Regions from separate parts of the Thioalkalivibrio sp. ALgr1 genome, predicted to be linked through region 2. Evidence: predicted binding sites of a transcription regulator. Region 2 holds the regulator's gene; the other holds the start of a gene.
The links. Region 2 encodes FNR, which switches genes on or off when oxygen is low (the NO sensors DNR and NnrR bind a similar motif). Its sites were predicted from a motif close to TTGATNTANATCAA; they were not measured.
Positions count from the first base shown of each region.

Region 1: the regulator FNR is predicted to act here: its motif matches at 3,237-3,250, upstream of hemN (oxygen-independent coproporphyrinogen III oxidase).

Region 1 is NZ_KB905137.1:78,675-86,368, reverse strand. It holds gene F466_RS0112235 (SDR family NAD(P)-dependent oxidoreductase) at 137-946, opposite strand; gene hpnE (hydroxysqualene dehydroxylase HpnE) at 943-2,277, opposite strand; gene hpnD (presqualene diphosphate synthase HpnD) at 2,290-3,147, opposite strand; gene hemN (oxygen-independent coproporphyrinogen III oxidase) at 3,329-4,717, shown strand; gene hpnC (squalene synthase HpnC) at 4,714-5,592, opposite strand; gene rmuC (DNA recombination protein RmuC) at 5,598-6,935, opposite strand; gene gph (phosphoglycolate phosphatase) at 6,920-7,606, opposite strand; gene ubiG (bifunctional 2-polyprenyl-6-hydroxyphenol methylase/3-demethylubiquinol 3-O-methyltransferase UbiG) at 7,603-7,694, opposite strand, start outside.
Region 2 is NZ_KB905133.1:341,177-348,870, reverse strand. It holds gene F466_RS0106020 (glutathione S-transferase family protein) at 1-336, opposite strand, end outside; gene F466_RS0106015 (EVE domain-containing protein) at 341-805, opposite strand; gene F466_RS0106010 (5-formyltetrahydrofolate cyclo-ligase) at 838-1,473, opposite strand; RNA gene ssrS (6S RNA) at 1,499-1,684, opposite strand; gene F466_RS0106005 (aldo/keto reductase) at 1,911-3,077, shown strand; gene F466_RS0106000 (DNA mismatch repair protein MutS) at 3,228-4,817, shown strand; gene F466_RS0105995 (DUF2058 domain-containing protein) at 4,833-5,402, opposite strand; gene F466_RS0105990 (TIGR02444 family protein) at 5,450-5,935, opposite strand; gene fnr (fumarate/nitrate reduction transcriptional regulator Fnr) at 5,928-6,659, opposite strand; gene F466_RS0105980 (cyclopropane-fatty-acyl-phospholipid synthase family protein) at 6,915-7,694, shown strand, end outside.

The DNA of each region.
Region 1 (7,694 bases), on a different contig from region 2:
ACGGTTGTTGGGGCGCCGGGAGAAGCAATGTCTTGTAGGAGGCCAGCCCTCTGGCCGATGGGGTCTGTCCGGCATCCAATCGGCCAGAGGGCTGGCCTCCTACAGGGGGGGCGCCCCGGGTTGTCAGGGGCGGTGGTTAGCCCTCCTGGGGCTGGCGGTGCGGGCGGGGTGCCGGCTCGGGTACGTGGCCTTCCAGCGACAGGTGCAGGCCGGTGTGTTCCGGGTCGGTGGTGTCGAGGAGGTAGAGGTACGGGCCGACGACGTCTTCCGGGCGCGGTAGTTTCTCGGCGTTCTCGGCGGGGTAGTGGCCGGCGCGGAAGCGCGAGCGCACGGGGCCGGTATCGATGCCGTTCACATGGATGAAGTGCTTCTCGTTGCGGTGCTCGCGCGCGAGGATGTCGATCATCGCGTCCTGCGCGGCCTTGGCCATGCCGAACGCACCCCAGAAGGCCTTGCGGCAGTCCTGGGTGGAAACGACCAGGCTGCCGTGCGGGCTGTCTTCCAGCAGCGGGAGCACGGCCTGAGAGAGGAAGAACGGGCCGTGCAGGTTGCTGTTGATGACCTTGAACCACAGCTCGGGGTCGTATCCCTTCATCGGCGTCAGCGTCCCGGCCCAGCCGGCGTGCAGCACCAGCCCGTCCAGGCGCCCGAGGGAGTCGCGGATGTTCTCGGCGAGGTCGCCGTAGTCCTTGACCGTGGCGCCCTCCAGGTTGAGCGGATAGATCGCCGGCTGCGGGTGGCCTTCCTGCTCGATCAGGTCGTAGGTCTTCTCCAGCCCCTTGATGTCCTTGTCCAGCAGCACGACGACCGCGCCTGCCGCCGCGCAGGCCTGCGCGATCGCACGTCCGATGCCCGCGGCCGCGCCGGTCACCAGGACCACGCGGTCGTTGAAGGCGCCCGGTTCCGGGCGATAGTCCAGCAGGGCGGGGATGTCGAGATCGGTCAAGGCAGCGTCTCCAGTAGCTTGTGGGCTGATTCTAATCCAGACCGCACGGCGGCTTCGAGGGTCGAGGGCAGGCCCGGCGTCACATAGTCGCCAGCCAGGAACAGTCCGGGCCAGGGGGTGCCGGCCACCGGGCGCAGTGCGTCCAGATCGACGCGGGCATCGATCGTGGCGCGTCTCTCGCACACGACATGACCGGTCTGGGGGATTCCCAGTTCGGGGAAGGTCCGTTCCAGTTCTTCCGCGACGCGACGCCAGCGCTCCTCCGCCGTCATCGCCGGCAGGTCGTCCGCGGTGGAGATCACGACGGCCAGCCAGTGCGGCTCGCCGGCCACCCGGCGGGGAATGAGCCATTGTCCGTGCTGGTCGATGAGCCCCTGTAGCGGCGGGCGTTCCAGGATCGGGCCGGGGTAGCGCAGGTACACCGTGCAGATGCTGCGCTCGCCCATGGCCACCAGGGCCCGATGGTGGGGTTGCAGCTCGGGGGCCTCGGGCAGGAGTCGGGCAGCCGCGCTGGGCGCGGTGGCGAGGATCACCGCGTTGGCATGGGTGACGCGATGGTTGCGGTCGCGGAGCTGGTAGCGGGCCTCCGTGCCCCCGGATTCGATGGCCACAATGCGCCGCCCGGTCTCGATCGTGGCGCCGCGTTCGCGCAGTTCGCGCAGGGCCGGTTCCGGGTACAGCGATCCCAGTGGCCGGGTCGGGATGAGCAGCCGGGCGTCGTCCGGCCCGTGGTTGAGGGCCAGACGCAGCACGTTCTGGAAGATCTGTGCCGAGGCGCTGCGGGTCGGCGTGTTCATGACTGCGAGGCACAGCGGTTCCCAGAGCTGGCGGATCAGCGTGTCCGGCTGATGCCGCGCCTGCAGCCATTCGAGTACGTCGAGGTCCTCGTCCAGCGGCCGATGCAGGATCGAGGCCGCCCCCAAAAGGGCCGGGAGGCGCCTGTGCAGCGCGGTGCCCGCGAGGCTTTGCCACAGGCCCCTGGCGAGGGCGGGCAGGCGTGGCGACCGGGGCTCCAGGCCAAAGGCCGGATGAGGGCGGCCCGGCGCATGCATGCGCAGTCCGAACGGCAGGGCCGCAAAGGCGCGCTCCGGGTCGGTGCCGACCGAGCGCAGTTGTTCCAGGGTGGCGTGACAGGCGCCGACCAGCACGTGCTGGCCGTTGTCCAGTTCGGCGCCATCGCGGTTCAGGCTGCGGGCCCGCCCGCCCGCGGTGGCGGCGGCCTCGATCAGGTGGACCGCGATGCCGGCCCGGGCCAGGGTCAGCGCGGCGGTCAGACCGGCCCAGCCGGCGCCGAGCACGACGACCGGATGCGATGCGGGAACGGCAGCCATGGGGCGGGCCGGTCAGCCCGCGCGGCGGTAGTCGCGCTTCAGTCGGCGCGCAGTGCGCCAGGCGATCCAGAGCTTGCGGATCGGGGTCAGCCGCACGCGGTGCTCCAGCACGCGATAGCCATCGTCCTGGATCTCGTCGAGCAGGGTGCGGTAGATCGCGGCCATGATCAGGCCCGGGCGCTGGGCGTAGCGGTCCTCGGCGGGCAGGTGCTCCTCCGCGCGCTGATAGTAGCGGCGGGCCCGTTCGGCCTGCTCGGCGAACAGGGCGCGGTGGCGGTCGTCTGTAACGTTAAGCTGGAATTCCTCGGGCTTTACGCCGTGCTTTTTCAGCTCGTCCAGCGGGATGTAGACCCGGCCGCGCATCGCGTCTTCGTGGACGTCGCGCAGGATGTTGGTCAGCTGCAGGGCCATCCCCAGGTCATGCGCGTATTTCAGCGTGCGCCGGTCCGAGAAGCCGAAGATATGGGCGGACAGGATCCCGACCACACTGGCCGCGCGGTAGCAGTACAGCGACAGCGTGGTGAAGTCGGGATAGCTGTCGTAGTCGAGATCCATCTGCATGCCGTCGATGATCTCGTCGAAATACTCGCGGCTGAGATCGAACGGCGCCAGATGCGGTTGCAGGGCCTGGGTGATCGGGTGGCGCGGCTGATGGTCGAACAGACGCTCGATCTCCTCGCGCCACCACTGGAGCTTGGTGCGCGCCACGCTCTCCTCGCTGACCTCGTCGACGATGTCGTCCACCTCGCGGCAGAACGCGTACAGCGCGGTGATCGCACGGCGCCGGTCGGGCTCCAGGAACCGGAATGCGTAGTAGAAGCTGGAGCCGCTCTTCGCGGCCTTCTCCTCGCAATATTCGTCGGGGGACATACGCGCTCGGGATCGGGGTTCCGTCTTGGGACGGCAAGGCTAGCACAGCAGGGCCGGGATGCGGATGGCGGCGGTGATCGAAGCCACGTTTGACATACATCAACCGTACCCGGCTGGAGGCCGCGTAGGGTGGGGGTGTCAGGGTGGCGCAAGGGCCCGCCCTCCCGTTGCGGAGAGTCGTATGGAACAACGTCTGGTATTCGATCCCGAGGTGCTGCGCCGCTATGACGTGAGCGGGCCTCGTTATACGTCCTACCCAACGGCTCCGCAGTTCCATGAGGGGTTTGACGCGCAGGCCTATGCGCGGGTGGCGCGGGCGACGAATGCCGAAGGTGCAGCGCGCCCGTTGTCGCTCTACGTCCACGTGCCCTTCTGCGACACGGTGTGTTTCTACTGTGCCTGCAACAAGGTGATTACCGGCAATTATCGGCGCGCGACGAGCTATCTCGACTCGTTGGAGCAGGAGATCGCCCTGCAGGGCGGGCTGTTCGATCGCGATCGGCCGGTGCGCCAGCTGCACTTCGGGGGCGGGACGCCGACGTATCTGTCCGACGAGGACCTGACCCGGGTCATGAAGGCCCTGGGCCGGCATTTCACGCTGGAGACCGGTCCGGAGCGGGAATTCTCGATCGAGATTGATCCCCGTGCCGTACGCCCCGGCACCCTGCCGCTCCTGGCGTCGCTGGGCTTCAACCGCATCAGTGTCGGGGTGCAGGATGTCGATCCGGCCGTGCAGAAGGCCGTCAACCGCATCCAGCCGTTCGAGGTCACCGAGCAGGCGGTACGCCAGGCGCGCGAGCAAGGCTTTACCTCCACCAACCTGGACCTGATCTACGGGCTGCCCCTGCAGACGGTCGACACGTTCTCCGCGACACTGGACCGCGTGCTGGAACTGCGCCCGGAACGGCTGGCCGTGTACAACTACGCGCACCTGCCGGAGCTGTTCAAGACGCAGCGCCAGATCCGCGACGGCGACCTCCCGCCGGCCACGGAGCGGCTCGCGATCCTTGAGATGACCATCCAGCGACTGACCGACGCGGGGTATGTGTACATCGGCATGGATCACTTTGCGCTGCCCGATGACGAACTCGCGATCGCCCAGCGCGCGGGCACACTGCAGCGAAACTTCCAGGGCTACTCGACGCGCGCGGAGTACGACCTCGTGGCACTGGGGCCGACCGCCATTGGCAAGGTCGGGGACAGCTACAGCCAGAATCTGCGCGAGGTCGATGCCTATCAGGAACGGCTGGCATCCGGCCGGCTGCCCGTGTTCCGCGGCCTGGAGCTGAGCGCGGATGACCGCCTGCGGCGCGCCGTGATCAGCGAGTTGATGTGTCACTCGAGGGTCGATTTCGGCGGCATCGAGGCCGCATTCGGCATCGACTTCCGGGAGACCTTTGGCGATGCCCTGGACCGTCTGGCCGAGATGGAGGCCGACGGCCTCGTCACCATCGGCAGCGACTGCCTGGAGGTCCAGCCACGCGGCCGGCTCCTGCTCCGCAACATCGCCATGGCCTTCGACGCCTACCTGAACCGCGAAGCGCAGCGCCGCTACTCCAAGGTCGTCTAGCTTGTGTTACGCCTGCGGCGGCGGGGGCGCAGGCTGTGGGCGAGGATGATCCAGGCGTCGCGGGTGCGCAGGCGTGGGCGGGCGAATACGTCGTCCTGCTGGCGCAGGCGCCAGAGTACGCGGGCGCCGCCGTTGATGATTGCGCGGATCTCCAGGCCCATGCGTCCGCGCAGCATGCCGCCGAGCGGTGCCCCGGCGCGCAGCAGGCGATCGGCGCGTGCGTACTGGAACTGCATCAGGTTGCGTAACTGAAAGGTCGTCTGGCCGCCCGTGATCATCTCCTCGCTGACGCCGTACTGTGCCATCTCGTTCTGCGGCAGGTAGATCCGGTTGTTCTCGGTGATGTCCTGGTGCAGATCCTGATAAAAGTTGATCAGTTGCAGGGCCGAGCAGACCGCGTCGGAGTAGCCAATCATCTCCTCGGTCGGGTTGCCGTCGAGGTACAGCATCAGCCGCCCGACCGGGTTGGCGGAGCGGCGGCAGTACTCCATGACCTCGCCAAAGGTCGCGTAGCGCTTCTGTTCCAGGTCCTGGATGAAGGCGTCGACCAGATCGACGAACGGGGCGGCGGGCAGGCTGAAACGCTGCCGCGCATCGGCCAGCGCGATCCATTCCGGCTCGGATTCCGCGGCCGGGTCTTCGAGGATCTGCACGCGTTCCTGCATGGCGATCAGGTCGGCACGCCGCTCGTCGACCGGGCGCTGGTCCTCGTCGGCGAGGTCGTCGGCATCGCGAGCGAAGCAGTAGATCGCGGCGACCGGCCCGCGCAGGCGCGCGGGCAGCAGCCAGGAGGCGACCGGGAAGTTCTCGTAGTGCTCCGCCGCACGGCGCTGGCAGTGGCGGTACGCGGCGCGGATGTCGGGGCGGCCCGCCATGCGGCTCAGTCCCGCGAGCCCGTGTCCGGAGCGGTGTCGCCGTCCGGGTTGTCGTCCGGGAGGTTCGCGTCGACGGGCTGGCGGGCGTGATTGTTCAGGGTATCCGGCGCCTCCGGGTTCTTGCGCGCGCGGATACCCAGCTCCTGGAACCGTCGGGCGCTCGGCATGACCTGGCGCTCCAGGCTGCCTATGGTTTTGTTGAAGGCGTCGGTGCTCTGGTCCAGCGCCTTGCCGAGGCGCGCCAGGTGTTCGGTCATGGTGCCCAGGCGGTGGGAGAGCTCCGCCCCGAGATCACGAATCTCCAGCGCGTGCTCGGTGAGCTGCGCCTGTTGCCAGCCGTACTCGACCGTGCGCAGCAGGGCGATCAGCGTGCTCGGGGTCGCGAGCAAAACCTGGCGTTCCAGGGCGTATTCCAGGAGACCGGGTTCGTGTTCCAGCGCGGCGGCCAGGAACGGGTCGCCGGGCAGGAACAGGACGGCGAACTCGGGGGATTGCTCGACGCTGGCCCAGTACTGCTTGCTGGAGAGCTCGGTGACGCGCGAGCGCAAGTGCTGGGCATGACGCTTGAAGGCCGCTGCGCGCGGTTCCGGGTCGGCCGCGGCGACGGCGTCGAGATAGGCATCCAGCGGTGTCTTGGCATCCACGACCAGGGCGCGATTGCCGGGCATGTGCACCAGCAGGTCCGGGCGTTGGCGGCCGCCGTCGCCGTCCAGCGGCGGCTGTTCGGTGAAGTCGCAGTGCGCCGAGAGGCCGGCCAGCTCCACCGCGCGCTTGAGGGTGAGCTCGCCCCAGCGCCCACGCACGCCGGGACGTGACAGGGCCTGCACCAGGTTGTGGGCCTCACGCTGGAGCGTGGCGTTGTCCGAGCTCAGGCGCTGGATCTGTTCATTCAGTGCGGCGAAGGCCTGTGCCCGCGAGCGCTCCATCGCGTTGATCTCGGCCTCGGTCTTGCCCAGCGTCTCGCGGATGGGCTTGAGCATCGCCTCGACCTTGTTCTCCGAGCGCTCGATCTCGTTCTGACCTTCGCTGAGCTTCTGCGACAGGATTGACTGGGCCAGGCGCAGGAACTGGTTGGAGTTGGCCTCCAGCGCCTCGCTGGCGAGCGCCGAGAAGGAGCGGTCGAGTTCCTGGCGCGCGGTCTCGAAGCTCTGGCGCAGGTCCTCGCGGCGCTGTTCCGCGGCTTCGAGCTCGGCCTCCAGGCGGGCATTGCGCGTCTGCAGATCGCCTACGCGGCGATTCAGGCGCAGTCCGGCCAGGGCATAGCCGAGCACGAGGCCGACCAGGAGGGTCGCCCCGAGCGCGGTCCAGGCGGTGAGGGGGAGTGCGGTCAGCTCGCCAGCCATTGCGGGCCTGCCTTGGCCTGGTGCCAGTCCCAGAAGTCGCCCGGTTGATCGAGGGCGCCATCGGCGCCCCAGCGGTCCGGGTCCTGGGTGGCGTCGATGTAGCCCCAGCGCGCGATCAGCGTGGCCATGCCGGCGGCGCGACCGGCCGCGATATCGCGTTCGGCGTCACCCCAGTAGCAATGTTGTTCGGGCGGGAGCCCCGTCTGGCGTGCGGCCAGCCACATGGGCTCGGGAGCCGGTTTGCGTTGCGGGAGGGTGTCGCCGCTGACGATCGCGGCCAGCCGGGGCGTCAGGCCCAGGGCCTCCAGGAGCGGTTCGGTTAGCCAGGCGGGCTTGTTGGTCACCACACCAAGCGGCCAGCCGCGCTGCTCGCAGGCGTCCAGCACCTGGTCCAGCCCGGGGAAGAGGCTGGTGTCGATGCACAGGTCGCGGGCGTAGATCTCGAGGTAGCGCTGCTTGAGGGCCTCGCGGCGCGCACCCTCGACATCCGGAAAGCCCAGCTGCACAAGGGCCTGGGACCCGTGCGAGACGTGATTGCGCACGGCGTTGAAGGGCAGCGGCGGGCGATCGTTCTCGGCCAGCAGCACGGTGAGCGCGGCGTGCATGTCCGGGGCCGTGTCGAGCAGGGTCCCGTCCAGGTCGAACAGGACCCCGCGGATTTCGCGGCTCATGGGGTCTCGCTGTCGCTGTCCGGGCGGCGCGCGGCCATCAGGTAGTTGACGTCCGTGCGCGGGGCCAGCCGATAGCGGCCGGACAGTG
Region 2 (7,694 bases):
CGCCAGCGGGGCGTACAGTCGATCGAGCACGACATCGACCTTGCTGCGCCAGTCCACCAGGGCCTGCCAGGCATCCTCGGGGATTACGCCTTCCGCCAGGGGCTCGCCGGTCGGGAACAGGTGGTCGATGTCGCGCAGCGCCGTGAGCGTGTCGGTGACCAGGGTACCGTCATCCATCTGCAGGACCGGCGACTGGCGGGCCACGCCCAGCTCGAAGAAGGTCTCGTCGTCGAACCAGTCCAGCGCGACGGTTTCCAGCTCCACACCCTTGTAGCCACAGGCCAGGCGCAGGCGGTCGGCCTTTGCGTCGTGCGGGAAGTGGTAGAGCGTGGCCACGCGGCTACTTTCCGCGCTGGGCGTGGCTCAGGATGAAGTCCCACTGCTCCTGGGTGATGGGCATGACCGACAGGCGGTTGCCGCGGCGGACCAGCGGGCAGTCCTCGAGCTGCGGCTGCTGCTTTAGCCAGTCGAGGGTGATGATGTCGCCGAACTTTTCCTCGAAGGCGACGTCGACGCGCAGCCAGCGCGGGTTGTCCGGGTCGCTCTTCGGATCGTAGTGCGGGTCCTCGGGGTCGAAGGCGCAGGAGTCCGGATAGGCCTCTTTCTCGATGCGCAGGATGCCGACAATGCCCGGCGGCTTGGCGTTGGAGTGGTAGAAGAAGGCCAGATCACCCTTCTTCATTTCGTCGCGCATCATGTTGCGCACCTGGTAGTTGCGGATGCCGTCCCAGGGCTCCACGCCCACGCGTTCCAGGTCATCGATGCTGAACTCGTCGGGCTCGGATTTCATCAGCCAGTAGGCCATGCGGGCTCCTCGTGCCGGATCGGGCGTGTGGGTCAGGTGTGCGTATTGTGCCGCGCGCGGCGGGGCAGCGCATGCCAGCCGTCCTCGGTGACCACGCCGTCCAGCGGGACGTCCCATGGCTGGCTGGGCAGGGCCTCGACCCCCTGCAGGGCATGGGCCACGCCGATCAGCTTCGGGCGGTGGATGCCGAAGCGGCGACGGGCGAAGTAGCGGTCGTAATAGCCCGCGCCCATGCCCATGCGGTTGCCGGCATGGTCGAAGGCGACCAGCGGCAGCAGGACCACCTGCATCTCGCGGCGCCAGATGCGCGGGGCATCGGGGCAGGGCTCGGCAATGCCGAAGCCGTTCTGGCAAAGCGGCACGTCTGGCCCCCAGGCGTGAAAGTGCATGCGCCCGGGGCGTTTGGCATCCATCACCGGCAGGGCGATGCGGGTGCCGCGCCGGGCCAGGGACACGGTCAGGGGGGTCAGATCCACCTCGCCGCGCAGGCCCCGATAGGCACCGATGCAATGCGGTTGCCAGCGCTGGAACCAGCGCAGCAGGTGATCGCAGATCAGGGCGGAATGAATCTCGAGCCGCTCGTCGGACAGCGCGGCGCGCTCGCGGCGCAGGCGCAGTCGTAGCTGGCGCAGTTCGTCAGGCGTGAAGGAGGTCTCGTCCCTGGACATACGATCCGCAAAATAATGAGGTGGACGCGCCCCGCGGGCGCCGAAGTGACCATCGACCTTGAACCAGAGGTTCAGGTGGGAGAAGCCTCCGAATCTTAAGGCTTTCCGCTCGATGACGGACATGCGCAACGAAACGGAAGTGCTCGGTCCCGTGGTGAAGAATTAAGGCTCAAGGGTACCACCAGGCCACTTTCGCACGCCGCAGCGACGCGTCCGCCACCATTATGAACCAATCCCCCGGGGGTGTGCGCAACCATGATCACATCAGGGTTGCACGATCCACCCAGGACGGAATCCGGCCGCTTGGGAGACTCGCCGGTTTGGATGGGTTTTAGCAATCACGCTCGGGTGACGTAGGATTCGCGTTTTCCGGATGGATGCGAGCGGGCGGTGCGCGATCGAGTACCGGCCTTCTCCGGACTGTGCAGAGGAGCTCTATGGAATCGCCGCAGAAACTGATCCCGGGATACGCCAACGCCAAGGCGACGCGCCGGTATGCGGAGCACTACATCGCCGAGGGCAAGGCCGCCGAGGGCCACTACAGCGAGTTCTCGCGCGCCAAGATGCGCCTGTCCAGCCTGGGCATTGGCACCTTTGGCGGCGCCGCCACAGCCGAGGTGGATGCCGCGATCTCCGCCATCGTCGCCCGCGGGCTGACCGAAGGCATCAATGTCGTCGACACCGGTGCCCACTACCGCTATGGTCGTTCGCTGGCGGCCGTTGGGGCAGGCGTGCGTACGGCCCTGGAGGCTGGGGTCCCGCGCGAGGCGATGTTCCTGATCTCCAAGGGCGGATTCATGACGCTGCGCGGCGGGCCGCCGGACGACATGGATGCCTGGTTCCAGCGGGAGATCGAGTCCCAGGGCATGGGTACCCGGGACGATCTCGCCAAGGGCGCGCACCTGCTGACGCCAGAGTACATCCACTATCAGATGGAGCTGTCGCGCTCGCTGATGGGGGTCGAGACGCTGGATGCCTTCGTCATTGATCAGCCCGAGGTCCATATCCACGAGATTGGCAAGGAGGCGACCAACCGCAAGCTGGAGCCAGTGTTCCAGATGCTGGAGCGGGCGGCGCGGGAAAAGAAGATCCGCGCCTACGGGATCTCCACGTTCGAGGGCTTCCGCGAGGAGACCGATGCCGCCGTGTTTCAGTCGCTGACCTCCATGCAGGGGCTGGCCGAACGTGCGGCCCAGACCGTGACCGGCGACGACCACGCCCGGCACCACTTCAAGATCGGGATGCTCCCGTTCAACCAGGTGATGCTGGAAGGCTTTACCCGCTTCAACACCGCGACCGGGCAGGGCAATGTGGCCAGCCCGTTGCAGGCCGCGCACCAGCTGGAGGTGTACATGTTCGCCTCCCACTCCATGCTGAAGGGACACCTCGCCCAGCAGTCGGTGGAGGTGGTCGAACAGCAGCTGGCGAACCTGCCCAATCCGGCGCAGCGCGCGATGCAGTTCAACCGCTCCACGCCGGGCTTGGGCACCTCCCTGGTTGGTATGAGCACGCCGGAACACCTGGACGACATGCTGGCGGTGATGCGCGAACCGCTGCTGGAGAAGAAGGCCTACCTCGGGATGTTCAAGAAGGCCGAGGAGTGAGCCGAAGCCTGGTCTCCCCCCTTGTGGGAGCCGGCTTGCCGGCGAAGCCCCTGCCTGCATCCGGCTTTGGCAGGAGCTTCGCGTGCAAGCACGCTCCCACAGGGTCCCGAGCTCCGGCCATGGTAGAGAATTCATGCACAAGGGTATGTCATGCAGGTTGATCTGAAGGCCCTCGAATTCCCCGCGATCCAGCGTCTGCTGGAGCGCCTGACCGCGACGCCCTACGGCGCGGATGCCGCGCGCGGGCTGGAGCCGGCACCGAATCTGGATGCGGCGCGCGCACTGCAGACCGCGGTGACCGTTGCGCGCCAGCGTCTGGATGCCGGGACCCTGCCGCGTCTGGGGCAACTGCCGGACGTGCGCGCGGCGCTGCGCCAGGCGTCCAACCCCGGGGCTGCGCTGCCGGTGCAGGCCCTGCACAACCTCCAGACAATCATGCGTCAGGCCCGCGAGCTGGCGGATCAACTGGCGGACACCCCCGAGATCTATCCGGCGGACCTGAACAAGCTGTATCCGCCCGAGGGGCTGGAAGAGCGCCTGTCGGCGTGCCTGAACCCCGGCGGGTCGCTGCGCGAGGACGCGAGCCCCGCGTTGATCGAGGCCTTCGAGCAGCGTGGGCGCCTGCGCTACGAGGTCGAGGCGGTGGTGAAAAAGCGCCTGGCGGCCTCCGATGTCGCGCAAAAGGGCGAGGACGCGCTGAAGGTGCAGTGGCACCAGGAACGCGCGGTGATGGTGCTGCGTGGCGAGGCGGCCAATGCGGTCAAGGGTGTGCGTCGCGGCACCGCGATGGGCGGGCGCGACCAGATCGTCGAGCCGATCGAGGCGGTGCCGCTGAACAACCAGTTGGATACGGTCAACAGCCAGATCAATACCGAGCAGCAGCGCCTGCTGCGCGAGCTGACCGACGTGGTGCGCCAGTATGGCGAGCCGCTGGAACTGATGCTGACCGCACTGACCTGGATCGACCTGGCATCCGCCGCCGCGCAGCTATCCGCACAGATGAATGCCCATGCCCCGCGGTTGGAGGCGGAGGCCGGGGTGGAACTGATCGAGGCCTACCACCCGCTGCTGTTGTTGCAGTTCGCCGAGGGCAACGGGCCGCAGCCGGTGCCGCTGTCGATCCGGCTGGATGGCGAGCAGCCCCTGTTGCTGATCACCGGGCCGAATACCGGCGGCAAGACGGTCGCGCTGAAGACGCTCGGGCTGCTGGTCACCATGGCCTGGTGCGGGCTGCATATCCCGGCCGAGCAGGACTGCCGCATCGGGCGCTTCGATCAGGTGATGGTCGATGTCGGCGACCATCAAAGCCTGTTCCACCACCTGTCCACGTTTGCCGGCCATGTGGAGGTTCTGAAGCGGATTCTTGATCACGCGGGGTCGGAGACCCTGATCCTGCTGGACGAGCTGGGTACGGGCACCGACCCCGACGAGGGCGCGGCACTGGCGATGGCGATGCTGGACGAGTTGCGTGCGCGTGGCACGCGCGGGATTGTGAATACCCACCTGGCGCCCCTGAAGGACTATGCCGCCCAGCACGCGGGCATCGTGAACGCCTCGATGCAGTTCGATGCCGAGACGCTGTCCCCGACCTACCGGCTGCTGATTGGCGAGCCGGGTGTGTCCTTTGGTCTTACGATTGCCGAGAAGAACGGGCTGCCGGCCCAGCTGGTTGCCCGTGCGCGCGAGCATTTCGCCGAACTCCCCACCGCCCAGGCCGGGGGCGATGCCGGCAAGGCGTGAGCCCCGAGCGAGGCGTTACCACATGAGGTCGTCGGGGACGACGTAGTCCTTGTACGGGTCGTCGGGACCGGGCTCGGAACCGCCGCTTTCCTCGGCCGGGATAACCAGCGGCCATTCGGCATCCCGCTCGCGGATCTTGTCCGCTATATCGCGCGGGATTACGCGGAACCCCTTGCTCGGGTGCAGCTCCAGGCCGGCCAGCGCCGCGCGGCCGTCGACCAGGCGCTTGCGGGTGTCCTCGGTCACCGGCAGGTGGCGGACCTGTCCGTCGAACTGGAAGTGATAGTCGATCGCGGCGTCGCCAGTGGGGATCGGGGCCAGGTGCTGGTTCACCAGCTCGCGAATCTGCGCCCGGCGCGCGCGGCGTTCGGCCTTTTCCTGCCGTTCCTGGTTCTTCTCCCGCGAGCGTTGGGCCTGCTCGGCTTGACGAGCCGCAGCGGCGCTAGCCTCGGCGTCGGCGGGCTTGCCCTTTTTCTTTTTCGGTTGTGTCTTCTGGGCCTTGTGCTTCTGGCTCTTGGCCTTGCGCACCTGTTTTTCGTCCACCAGTCCGGCCTTCAGGAGCTGATTGCGCAGATCGTCCGACATGCCGCTTGCCTGTAGAAAATGTGTCGGGAGGATAGCCCGAACCTCTGCTATGTGCAGCCGACGTGTGTAAGTTCGGGTAATCCGTCCAGGATCTCGGTCATGGGAAGGGTGGGAAACAGCAGGTGTAAACGCCGCGCAAGATCGGGGGTCGCAGCGGGATTGCCCAGCGCCTGCGTGCGCTGACACAGTCGCATCGCAGCCGTGCGCTCGCAAGCCAGCTCCAGCCCTTTCACGGCGTCGTACAGGGCTTGGCGTTGTCGCTCATCGGGGCTGTTGGGCTTGAGACGGCGGCGCAGGGCGCGCACGCGCGAGGTGGTTTGCTCGCGCCAGCGCGCGGCGGCCTGCATCAGCGCCTGCCAGTCGTGTGTGTGTACTCGCCGTGGGTACCACAGGGCGAACAGGGCGAGGATGGCATCGACCTCATGGGCGTCCTGCCAGTTCAGCAGGCGTTTCCGTGCGGGGGCGCAGGCCCATATCCGCAGGGCGAAATCCCAGAAGCAGTCGAAGTCGTGTGGCCGGGCGGCCTCAGGCACTACTGGCGGCGGGCGTAAAGGTCACGCCGGCGGTGCTGCGCAGGGTCGTCGGCTCGAGGATCTCGAGATCCCGGGTGTGCAGGTTGATTACCCCCTGGTTGCGCAGCTGTGTGAACAGGCGGCTGATGGTCTCCTGAGTCAGCCCCAGGTGGTTCGCGATGTCGGCGCGCGACATCGGGAGGTAGAAGCGCTCGGTGGACAGGCCCCGTGCACGATGCCGCTCCGACAGGGTGACGAGGAATGTGGCCAGGCGCTGCTCCGCCGTGCGCTGCCCGAGCAGGGCATGCAGGCTTTCGTCCTGAGCCAGCCCCTGGCTCATCACGTTCATCATGTGCTGGCGGAATGTCGGAAGCCTGCCGGCGAGGTCGTCCACATGGGTGTACGGGACTGCGCAGACACTGGTGGATTCGAGGGCGACCGCGCTGACCGGATGTTTTCTGGAGTGGATCGCATCCAGCCCCAGCAGATCGCCTGCGAGGGCGAAGCCGGTGATTTGCTCGGTACCGTCGTCGCCGATCAGAACGGTCTTCAACGCCCCGGTGCGTACGGCAAACAGGGTGTCGAAGCGCTCGCCCATGCCGAACAGCAAGGCCCCCTTTTCGATCGGACGGCGTTGCTGCACGATCTCGTCGAGTTGCCAGAGTTCGTTTTGTGGCAGCCCCATCGGCAGACAGAGCTGGCGCAGGGTGCAGTGTTCGCAGGCTTGGGTCGGGCGCAGTGTCATGTGCTCAGGTTAGCGGTTTTGCCATCGGTGAGGGAAGGTGTGTGAGGCCCCCGTGAGGGAAGGTGTGTGAGGCCCCCGTGAGGGAAGGTGTGTGAGGCCCCCGTATAGAGGTTGCCCGTATGAGGAATTCCGGTATTGTGAGTGTGGAACCTTTTGGAGTGGCAGGGATCAGCCAATTCAGAGGCTTGCGGCGGAGCGAGTGCGATATCTAGACTCTGTTTAATATAGCAGGCGATTCGCATGGGAAGGGACGCAATGATCGAACGGATGCTGAACGAATACATGCACCACGGCACGCTGATCCTGCGCGAGCCGGACGGGAGCGAGCGCCGTTTCGGGCAGGGGGCACCCGAGATCACGCTGCAGGTCCATGATCGGGCGGCCCTCAAGCGCATCGCGCGAGATCCCGGGTTTCAGCTGGGCGAAACCTATATGGACGGGCTCTGGTCGCCGGGTCCCGAGGGCATCCGGGTGTTTCTGGATGTGGCCATGCGCAACTTCGCGCCCAGATTCCAGCGTCGTGTGCACCCGCTGGTGTGCATGTTTCGCGCGGTCCTCGAGCAGGGCAACCGTATCGCGCGCAGCTACCAGAACATCTCCCATCATTACGACGTGGACGAGTGGCTGTTCCGCCGTTTTCTCGACGAAGGCATGTTCTACAGCTGTGCCTATTTCGAGCGCCCGGACATGACCCTGGAGGAGGCCCAGCAGGCCAAGTGCGCGATGCTGCGCAAGAAGCTGGTGCTGGAGCCCGGTCAGCGGGTGCTGGATATCGGCTGCGGCTGGGGTGGGCTGGCCTTTCACCTGGCCGAGAACGCCGATGTCCAGGTGGACGGAATCACCCTGTCCCGGGAGCAGCTGCGAGTGGCCCAGGCCGAGGCGAAGCGCCGCGGGCTGGACGATCGCGTGCGCTTTTTCTATCAGGACTACCGCGAACACGACGACCAGTACGACCGGATCGTCAGTGTCGGCATGTTTGAGCATGTCGGCGTGCCCAATTACGGCACGTTCTTCCAGCGGGTGAACGACCTGCTC